2 linked regions of the Sinorhizobium meliloti genome follow. Each later gene encodes a partner of the first gene's protein in a complex. Links are inferred from orthologs where the notes say so. Each region holds a gene or a part of one and is shown in the gene's direction. Other genes may lie near its edges.

Evidence for each region. Proteins that work in one complex are often made in the same cells at the same time.
Region 2: the proteins of JOH52_RS01530 (region 1) and xseA are in contact, whole or in part, in a cryo-EM structure (PDB 8TXR), measured with the Escherichia coli proteins. The link is inferred for Sinorhizobium meliloti from one-to-one orthologs.

What each region holds. Positions count from the first base shown.
Region 1 is NZ_JAGIOS010000001.1:310,537-314,902, forward strand. What follows is about bases 652-3,379. They hold JOH52_RS01530 (exodeoxyribonuclease VII small subunit), read left to right. Parts: upstream 652-1,753; coding sequence 1,754-2,005; downstream 2,006-3,379. Other genes in these bases: JOH52_RS01520 (zinc-dependent alcohol dehydrogenase family protein), read left to right, coding at 652-758; JOH52_RS01525 (histone deacetylase family protein), read left to right, coding at 821-1,750; JOH52_RS01535 (pirin family protein), read left to right, coding at 2,222-3,145; dxs (1-deoxy-D-xylulose-5-phosphate synthase), read left to right, coding at 3,366-3,379. Outside these bases: more of JOH52_RS01520, read left to right, coding at 1-651; more of dxs, read left to right, coding at 3,380-4,366. UniProt on the Escherichia coli protein: Bidirectionally degrades single-stranded DNA into large acid-insoluble oligonucleotides, which are then degraded further into small acid-soluble oligonucleotides.
Region 2 is NZ_JAGIOS010000001.1:1,013,080-1,016,890, reverse strand. The notes cover bases 1-2,992. They hold xseA (exodeoxyribonuclease VII large subunit), read left to right. Parts: upstream 1-702; coding sequence 703-2,283; downstream 2,284-2,992. Other genes in these bases: JOH52_RS04880 (MarR family winged helix-turn-helix transcriptional regulator), read right to left, coding at 2,882-2,992; JOH52_RS04885 (NAD(P)H-dependent oxidoreductase), read left to right, coding at 2,283-2,873; JOH52_RS04895 (helix-turn-helix domain-containing protein), read left to right, coding at 1-584. Also shown: more of JOH52_RS04880, read right to left, coding at 2,993-3,376; JOH52_RS04875 (EamA family transporter), read left to right, coding at 3,490-3,811. UniProt on the Escherichia coli protein: Bidirectionally degrades single-stranded DNA into large acid-insoluble oligonucleotides, which are then degraded further into small acid-soluble oligonucleotides.

The sequences.
Region 1 (4,366 bases):
GGCGCGTCGGGCCGGACGTGCAAGGTTTCAAGGCCGGAGACCGGGTCGTCCCGATCGGCGCGAGCGGGCTTTGGCAGCAATTCCTCCTCCGTCCGGCCGAGTGGTGCTTTCACGTGCCAGGCGGGATCGAGGACGCACAGGCAGCGATGAGCTATGTCAATCCGCTAACGGCGTTGACGCTTGCCGAAGCGCTGCGGGAGCATTTCGGATCGCTCGAGGGCATGGATGTCGGCGTGACCGCGGCGGGCTCGGCCATCGGCGGCATGCTGATGAAGCTGCTTGCGCTCGAAGGCGCGGTGCCGACGGCCATGCTTCGCAGCGACAGAAGCCGCGGCCGTCTCGGCGAGACACACCGGATCCTGGTGGCCGACAGCGGCGACGGCCTTATGGGCAGCCAATTCGATGCGGTGCTGGACGCCGTCGGCGGCACGCTGGCGGGCGAACTGATCGGGCGGTCCATCCGCCCCGGCGGGACCTTCATCCAGTATGGAGCGCTCAGCGGCGCACCCGTGCCGCAGACGGCGATCAGCGGCCGGCCGGACATACGCTTCGCCTTTCTTTGGCTGAGAACCTGGGTGCATTCCGCCGGCCGGGAGGCACTCGAAGCCGCTTTCCTGCGCAGCTTCGCCGGGCTGCAGAGCGGCCTCTTTGCCAGCCCTATTGCCGCCACCTACCCCTTGAGCCGGCTTGCCGACGCCCTTGCGCATCAGGCCGACCCGCGTCGCGACGGCAAGATCCTGCTCGATCCGCGCTGTTGAAAATCGGCAGTTTCGCGTCGCCCACCATGGATTTTGACAGGCATGCGCACTAGTTTCGCCGGATGACCACGCATCTCTACGAAAACCCGGTCTTCCTGAAGCACGAGGTCCCGGAAGGGCACCCCGAGCGGCCGGATCGGCTGAAGGCCTTGAATCTTGCGTTGGAGCATCCGAATTTCGCGGATCTCGAGCGGCTCGAGGCATCGAAGGGTGACGAAAATCTGGTGTTGCTCGCCCACACCGAAGAGCACCTGCTGGGGATCAAGCGGGACATTCCGGACGAGGACATCAACCAGATCGAGTCCGATACCTATGCAAGCCCGCAAAGCCTCGAGGCCGCGTTGACCGGTATCGGCGGTGCTGTGGCGGCCGTCGACGCGGTCTTCGCCGGCGAAGCGGACAATGCCTTCGTGGCAGCCCGCCCGCCCGGCCACCACGCCGAGAAAAACAGGGCCATGGGCTTCTGCTTTTTCAACAATGTAGCGATCGCCGCGCGCTACGCGCAGACGGCGCATGGTGCGGAACGTGTTGCCATCGTCGACTGGGACGTCCACCACGGCAACGGCACACAGGACATTTTCTGGGACGACCCGTCGGTGCTCTTCTGCTCCACGCATCAGATACCGCTCTATCCCGGCACCGGTGCCAAGGACGAGACGGGCGTCAGGAACAATGTCGTCAATGCGCCGATTTCGCCCAACAGCGGCAGCGAGCATTTCCGCGATGCCTTCCGATCGCGCGTGCTGCCCGCGCTTGAAAATTTCCGGCCCGATTTCCTTCTGATTTCCGCCGGCTTCGACGCCCACCACCGCGATCCATTGGCCCAGATCAATCTCGTCGGCGAAGATTTCGACTGGGCGACGGGTCGCCTCCTAGACGTTGCCGGCAGGAGCGCCGGAAACCGCATCGTCAGCCTGCTCGAAGGCGGTTATGACCTGCAAGGGCTCGCCGAGTCGGCCGGCCTGCATATTCTGAGATTGATGAGAGGGTAATTCATGAACAACAATGCGCAACCGGACGTTTCCGCCCTCTCCTTCGAGCAGGCCGTCGAGGAATTGGAACGTATCGTTTCGGCGCTTGAACGCGGCGACGTCGCACTCGACAAATCGATCGAGATCTACGAGCGCGGCGAGGCCCTGAAGAAGCACTGCGAGGCCCTGTTGAAGGCGGCAGAGGATCGTATCGAAAAGATCCGCCTCGACCGCGCCGGCCGGCCGCAGGGAGTCGAGCCGCTCGACGCGGAGTAGCCTTCATTCCAGGCGAGATTCGCCCCCTCATCCGGCCTGCCGGCCACCTTCTCCCCGCGGGCGGGGCGAAGGGACAAGCGGCACGCATCGGTGCAAAAGTCCCTCTCTCCGCTTGCGGGACTCGGAACAGGAAACGCTCCGTCTCCCGATTGCCGCTACCGAACCGGAAGCACTGAGGGTAATCTTCAGTGAATGCCACCAACCGGAGCGCCTGCCATGTCCTTCTTTCCCGGTCCCGATCCGCTCGCCGGAGACAAGCCCGCCTGCGACGCAATCGAGCATCTGATCATCCCGCGCACCAGCGATATCGGCGGCCTGCAGGTCAGGCGGGCGCTGCCGACCGCGAAACGCCGGCTCGTCGGTCCTTTCATCTTCTTCGACCGGATGGGCCCGGCGCTGCTGCGTGCCGGCCAGGCGATCGACGTCCGCCCGCATCCGCATATCGGCCTTTCGACCGTCACCTACCTGTTCGACGGCGAGATCAAGCACCGCGACAGCCTCGGCACCGAAATGGTCATTCGCCCGGGCGACGTGAACCTGATGACCGCCGGGCGCGGCATCGTGCATTCGGAGCGCTCGCCGGAAAACCAGCGCGGGCACGAACGCTCGCTTTCAGGACTGCAGACCTGGCTGGCGCTGCCCGACGCCATGGAGGAGATCGATCCGGTCTTCGCGCACACCGAGGAGCGTATGCTGCCGCATCTTGCCGACGGCGGGGTTCGCGCGCGCGTCGTCATCGGCCAGTTCGAAGGGGCGGCTTCGCCCGTTTCCACCTTTACCGATACGATCTATGTCGACCTCATGATCGAGCCCGGCAAGAGCGCGCCTTTCGCGGCCAACTGGGAAGAGCGGGCGCTCTACATCCTTTCCGGCGAAGCGATCATCGCCGGCGACCATTTCGACAACAATCAGCTCCTCGTATTTCGTCCCGGCGACGAAATCACCATCACCGCAGGGCCTGCAGGCTGTCATGTGATGCTCTTCGGCGGGGCAGCGCTCGGCTCGCCGCGGCATATCTGGTGGAATTTCGTTTCCTCCTCCAAGGAGCGGATCGACAAGGCAAAGGAAGAATGGCGCACGGGACGCTTCGATATCGTGCCGGGAGACGAGGAAGAGTTCATACCCTTGCCCGCAAGCTGATCTCCGTCAAGCTCGCTTTCAGGCGTTGGATCGCGGTGCGGCGGAAAACCGCGCAGGTTTTCCTCATCCCGCACTTGGTTGAAGCCGCAGGAAAGCCTAATTTTGCATTCAACGGCGATTACCTCTAATAAAGAGCCGTTCCGACGACCCATCAACAATGCGCGCGCCTGTCTCCGGCGCGCATGAGGCATGCAGCGTGACACAACTGCCAACCAACCCGATGCCGGCAACTCCCCTGCTCGATAAGGTCGACTATCCCGACGATCTGAAGAAGATCGACGACAGGGACCTGCCGCAGCTGGCGGCCGAATTGCGTGCCGAGATGGTCGATGCCGTGTCGCGCACCGGGGGGCACCTGGGCGCGGGCCTCGGCGTCGTCGAACTGACGATCGCAATCCACAAGATCTTCGACACGCCGCATGACCGTCTGATCTTCGATGTCGGACACCAGTGCTATCCGCACAAGATCCTGACCGGCCGGCGTGATCGCATCCGCACCTTGCGCCAGGAAGACGGGCTCTCGGGCTTCACCCGGCGGGCGGAAAGCGAATACGACCCCTTCGGCGCAGCACATTCCTCCACCTCGATCTCGGCCGGTCTCGGCATGGCTGTCGCCGCCGAACTCGACGGCAAGAGCCGCAATGTGATCGCGGTGATCGGCGATGGCGCGATGTCGGCCGGGATGGCCTTCGAAGCGCTCAACAATGCCGGCGCGCTCGATGCGCGCCTCATCGTCATTCTCAACGACAACGACATGTCGATCGCACCGCCGACCGGCGCGATGAGCGCCTATCTGGCGCGACTCGCCTCCGGGCGGACCTATATGGGCATTCGCGAGGTCGGCAAGAAACTCACCGCTTATCTCGGCAAGACCGTCGACCGGGCGATCACCCGCGCGGTGGAGCATGCCCGGGGTTACGTCACCGGCGGCACGCTATTCGAGGAGATGGGTTTCTACCATATCGGCCCGATCGACGGACACTCCTTCGACCACCTGCTTCCGGTCCTGCGCAACGTTCGCGACAATGCGAAAGGCCCCGTCCTGATCCATGTGGTCACGCAGAAGGGCAAGGGCTATCCGCCGGCCGAAGCCGCGGCCGACAAGTATCACGGCGTCAACAAATTCGACGTGATTACCGGGGCTCAGGCGAAAGCCAAACCCAACGCCCCCGCCTATACCTCCGTCTTCGCGGACGCGCTCACGCAGGAGGCGAGCCTCGA
Region 2 (3,811 bases), 700 kb from region 1 along the record:
ACCGGCCGCGCGTTGCGGCGCGGCCGGCAACGGGCCTCGATGCAATGCCTCAGGCCGTCGCCCATGCCATCCGGCTGATGCTCGACCGGCACGATCCCTATCCGGGCCTCGTTTTCGACCACCAGTATACGGTGCTGCTGACCAATCCGGCTTTCCAGGCGCTCGTCGACGCCACGGGCGTTCCGTTCAAGCCGGGGGAGAACTTCCTCGACGGCTTTCTCGGTGCAGAGAGCGTCCGCAGCCTCGTGGTCAATTGGGAAGCCGCCGCAGCCGATCTCGTTCAGCGGGTTCGCATGGAGGCGTGGCTGCAGGGGCCGCGCAGCCCCTTGCAGCGCAGGCTGAACAGGCTGGTTGCCGACCCGGCGGTGGCGGTGGCGATCGAGAACTTCCCGGCGACAGACCGCTTGCCGGTGCTGCCCATCGAGCTGCGCCTCGGTGACGCGGCGCTTAGCTTCATCACGACGCTCTCGACCTTCGGCTCGACTCAGGACGCGCTTGTTGAGGGCGTTCTGATCGAATCCTTCTTTCCGGCCGACGACGCGACCCGGCGCTTCTTCGGGCAGGGCGGGCGCGACGTCCAATAGGTTTTCCGTCCGGAAGATCGTTTCGCTGGTTCGATGAAACAGTGAAACGATGCAGAAAATCCGCAGATAGCTACGCCTCACTGCTGATCTTCGCCGCGGTGTCGGCTACAAGTGACGCATGACTTCGTTCTTTGATTCCGAATCTCCCTCCAACGTCGCCGAATATTCGGTGTCGGAATTGTCCGGCTCGATCAAGCGCACGGTCGAGCAGGCCTTCGAGCATGTCCGGGTGCGGGGCGAGATTTCCGGCTACCGCGGCCCGCATTCCTCGGGACACGCTTATTTCGCCCTGAAGGACGATCGCGCCCGCATCGATGCGGTCGTCTGGAAGACCACCTTCGCGCGGCTGAAGTTCCGGCCGGAGGAGGGGATGGAGGTCATCGCGACCGGCAGGGTCACGACCTTCCCCGGCTCGTCCAAATATCAGATCGTCATCGACTCGCTTGAGCCGGCCGGTGCCGGGGCGCTGATGGCGCTTATCGAGGAACGCAAGCGCAAGCTTGCGGCGGAGGGCCTTTTCGATGCGGGCCGCAAGCGGCCGCTGCCTTTCATGCCGAGGGTCGTCGGCGTCGTGACCTCGCCGACCGGAGCTGTGATCCGCGACATCCTGCACCGCATTGCCGACCGTTTCCCGGTCCATGTCATCGTCTGGCCGGTGCGCGTGCAGGGCGACGGCGCCTGCGAGGAGATCGTGGCGGCGATCGAGGGTTTCAACGCGCTGCAGCCGGGCGGCTCCATTCCCCGGCCCGACGTGCTGATCGTCGCGCGCGGCGGCGGCAGCCTCGAGGATCTCTGGTGCTTCAACGACGAGGCGATGGTGCGCGCCGCGGCGGCTTCCGCCATCCCTCTGATCTCGGCCGTCGGTCACGAGACGGACTGGACGCTGATCGACCATGCGGCCGACCAGCGGGCGCCGACGCCGACCGGTGCGGCCGAAATGGCGGTGCCGGTGAAGGCCGATCTCGAGGCCCAGCTCGCCAGTCTCGCAGCCCGGCTCAAGGGCGCCGCGGCGCGGCAGATGGACAATCGCCGCCAGACGCTGCGCTCGCTTGCGCGGGCGCTACCCTCGCTCGACCAATTGCTCGCCTTGCCTCGGCGTCGCTTCGACGAGGCGGCCGCCGGACTCGGCCGCGGCCTGCAGATGAACACCGCCAACAAGCGGCGAAGCTTCGAACGCAATGCGGCCCATCTCCGGCCGGAGCTCCTGACGGCAAGGATCGTCGATCGCCGTCAGCGCGTCTTGGATGCCGTCAACCGGGCCGAGCGCATCGTCGAGCGTAAGGTTCAACGTGGCGCTCAGCGCATTTCGTCTGCCGATGCCTCGCTCCGCGTTCTGCCGTCGCGGCTGATCGGCCAGATTCATCGCGCATCGGATCGCGTTTCCAGCCTGGGCAGGCGTGGGGATGCGGCGATCGCCGCCGATCTGCGCAGGATGAAAAGCGCGCTTGCAGCACAGGACCGCGTGCTGCAGTCGCTCTCCTATCACAGCGTCCTGCAGCGCGGCTTCGCGCTGGTGCGCGATGCCGCGGGCGAGCCGGTTAAACAGGCGGCTGCCGTGCATCCCGGGATGGCGCTTTCGCTGGAATTCGCCGATGGCCGCATCGCGGCGGTCGCCGGCGAGGACGGCACTGCGCCGCAGTCGCCGAAGAAGCGGCCTGCACGCTCCGGCGAGCCGACGAAGCAGGGCAGCCTCTTCTGATGCATATCCTGATGGTGCTCGCCCATCCGCTCGAGGAGAGCTTCGCTGCGAGTGTCGCCCGCATTGCCCGGGAAACGCTCGAGGCCAGGGGCCATACGGTCGATCTGCTCGACCTTTATCGCGAAGGCTTCGATCCGCGGCTGACCGTGGCCGAGCGGGGCAGTTATTTCGATAAAGATTACGACGCCTCCGGGGTCTCCCCCTGGATCGAGCGGCTGAGGGCTGCGGACGGACTCGTGCTCGTCTTTCCGCAATGGTGGTTCAATTTCCCGGCGATCCTCAAGGGCTTCTTCGATCGCGTCTTCGCGCCCGGGGTCGCTTTCGACCATGATGCGGCAGGCGGCCGTATCGTTCCCCGCCTCCGCAACATCAGGCTATTCTGGGCGCTGACCAGTACCGGGTCCCCCTGGTGGGTCGTGCATCTCTACATGGGAAATCCGGTGCGGCGGCTGCTGAAGCGCGGCATCGCCGCCTTCTGCGGCAAGGGGCTCGACTTCCGCATGGTCACTCTGCACGACATGGATCGGGTGACGGAGGCGAAGCGGAAGCGTCATATCGAGCGTGTGAGGGCTCTGGTGAGCCGGATCTGACCGGCGACCTATTCGAAGACCGCGAGGAATTTCCTGAGCAGCGCGTCCAGAGCCTCCCGTTCATCGGGTTCGAGGCCCGCAACGAGGCGCTGCTGGTTGGCGACATGGGCAGTGACCGCCGCGTCCACGCGCTTGAGACCCTCCGGTGTCAGAGCGATGAGGACACCGCGCCGGTCTTCCGGATTGTCCAGGCGTTCGACCAGCCCGGCTTTCTCGAGCTGGTCGATGCGGTTGGTCATCGTGCCGGAGGTGACCATCGTCGTTCCCAGCAGATCGCCCGGCGAGAGCCGGAAGGGCGGACCGGAGCGCCGCAGCGTTGCGAGCACGTCGAAACTCGCCGAGTTCAAGCCGTGATCGGCAAGGGTGCTTTCCACCTCACGAGCGAGATGAGCCCGGAGCCGCGACAGTCGACCGAGCAGACCCATGGCTGTCGCATCGAGCTCCGGCCGCTCTCTGCGCCACTGCGCCAGGATTTTGTCAACGTGATCCATATCCGTCTGCATCAGCGGCCTGAGTGAACGTTTCGACCTTCCCGAAGTCGTAGCCTCCATGTATCTTGACGTCAAGATACATTGGAGTAGAGTTATCTTGATCTAAAGATTCTTGAGGTGAAGAGATGGGTACGCGCAGCACCGAAATTCTGCTCACGGCCATAGCGCCGGCCATATGGGGCAGTACCTATCTGGTCACAACGGAATTCCTGCCGGCCGGTTACCCGGTCACGGTCGCAATGCTGAGGGCGCTTCCGGCAGGACTGCTGCTGCTGCTTGTCGTCCGGCAGATGCCGACGGGTGTGTGGTTGGCGCGCAGTTTCGTGCTCGGCGCGCTCAACTTCTCGTTCTTTCAAACGATGCTTTTCGTATCCGCCTACCGGCTGCCCGGCGGTGTAGCCGCAACCGTCGGAGCCATTCAGCCGCTGATCGTGATCGTCCTGTCGC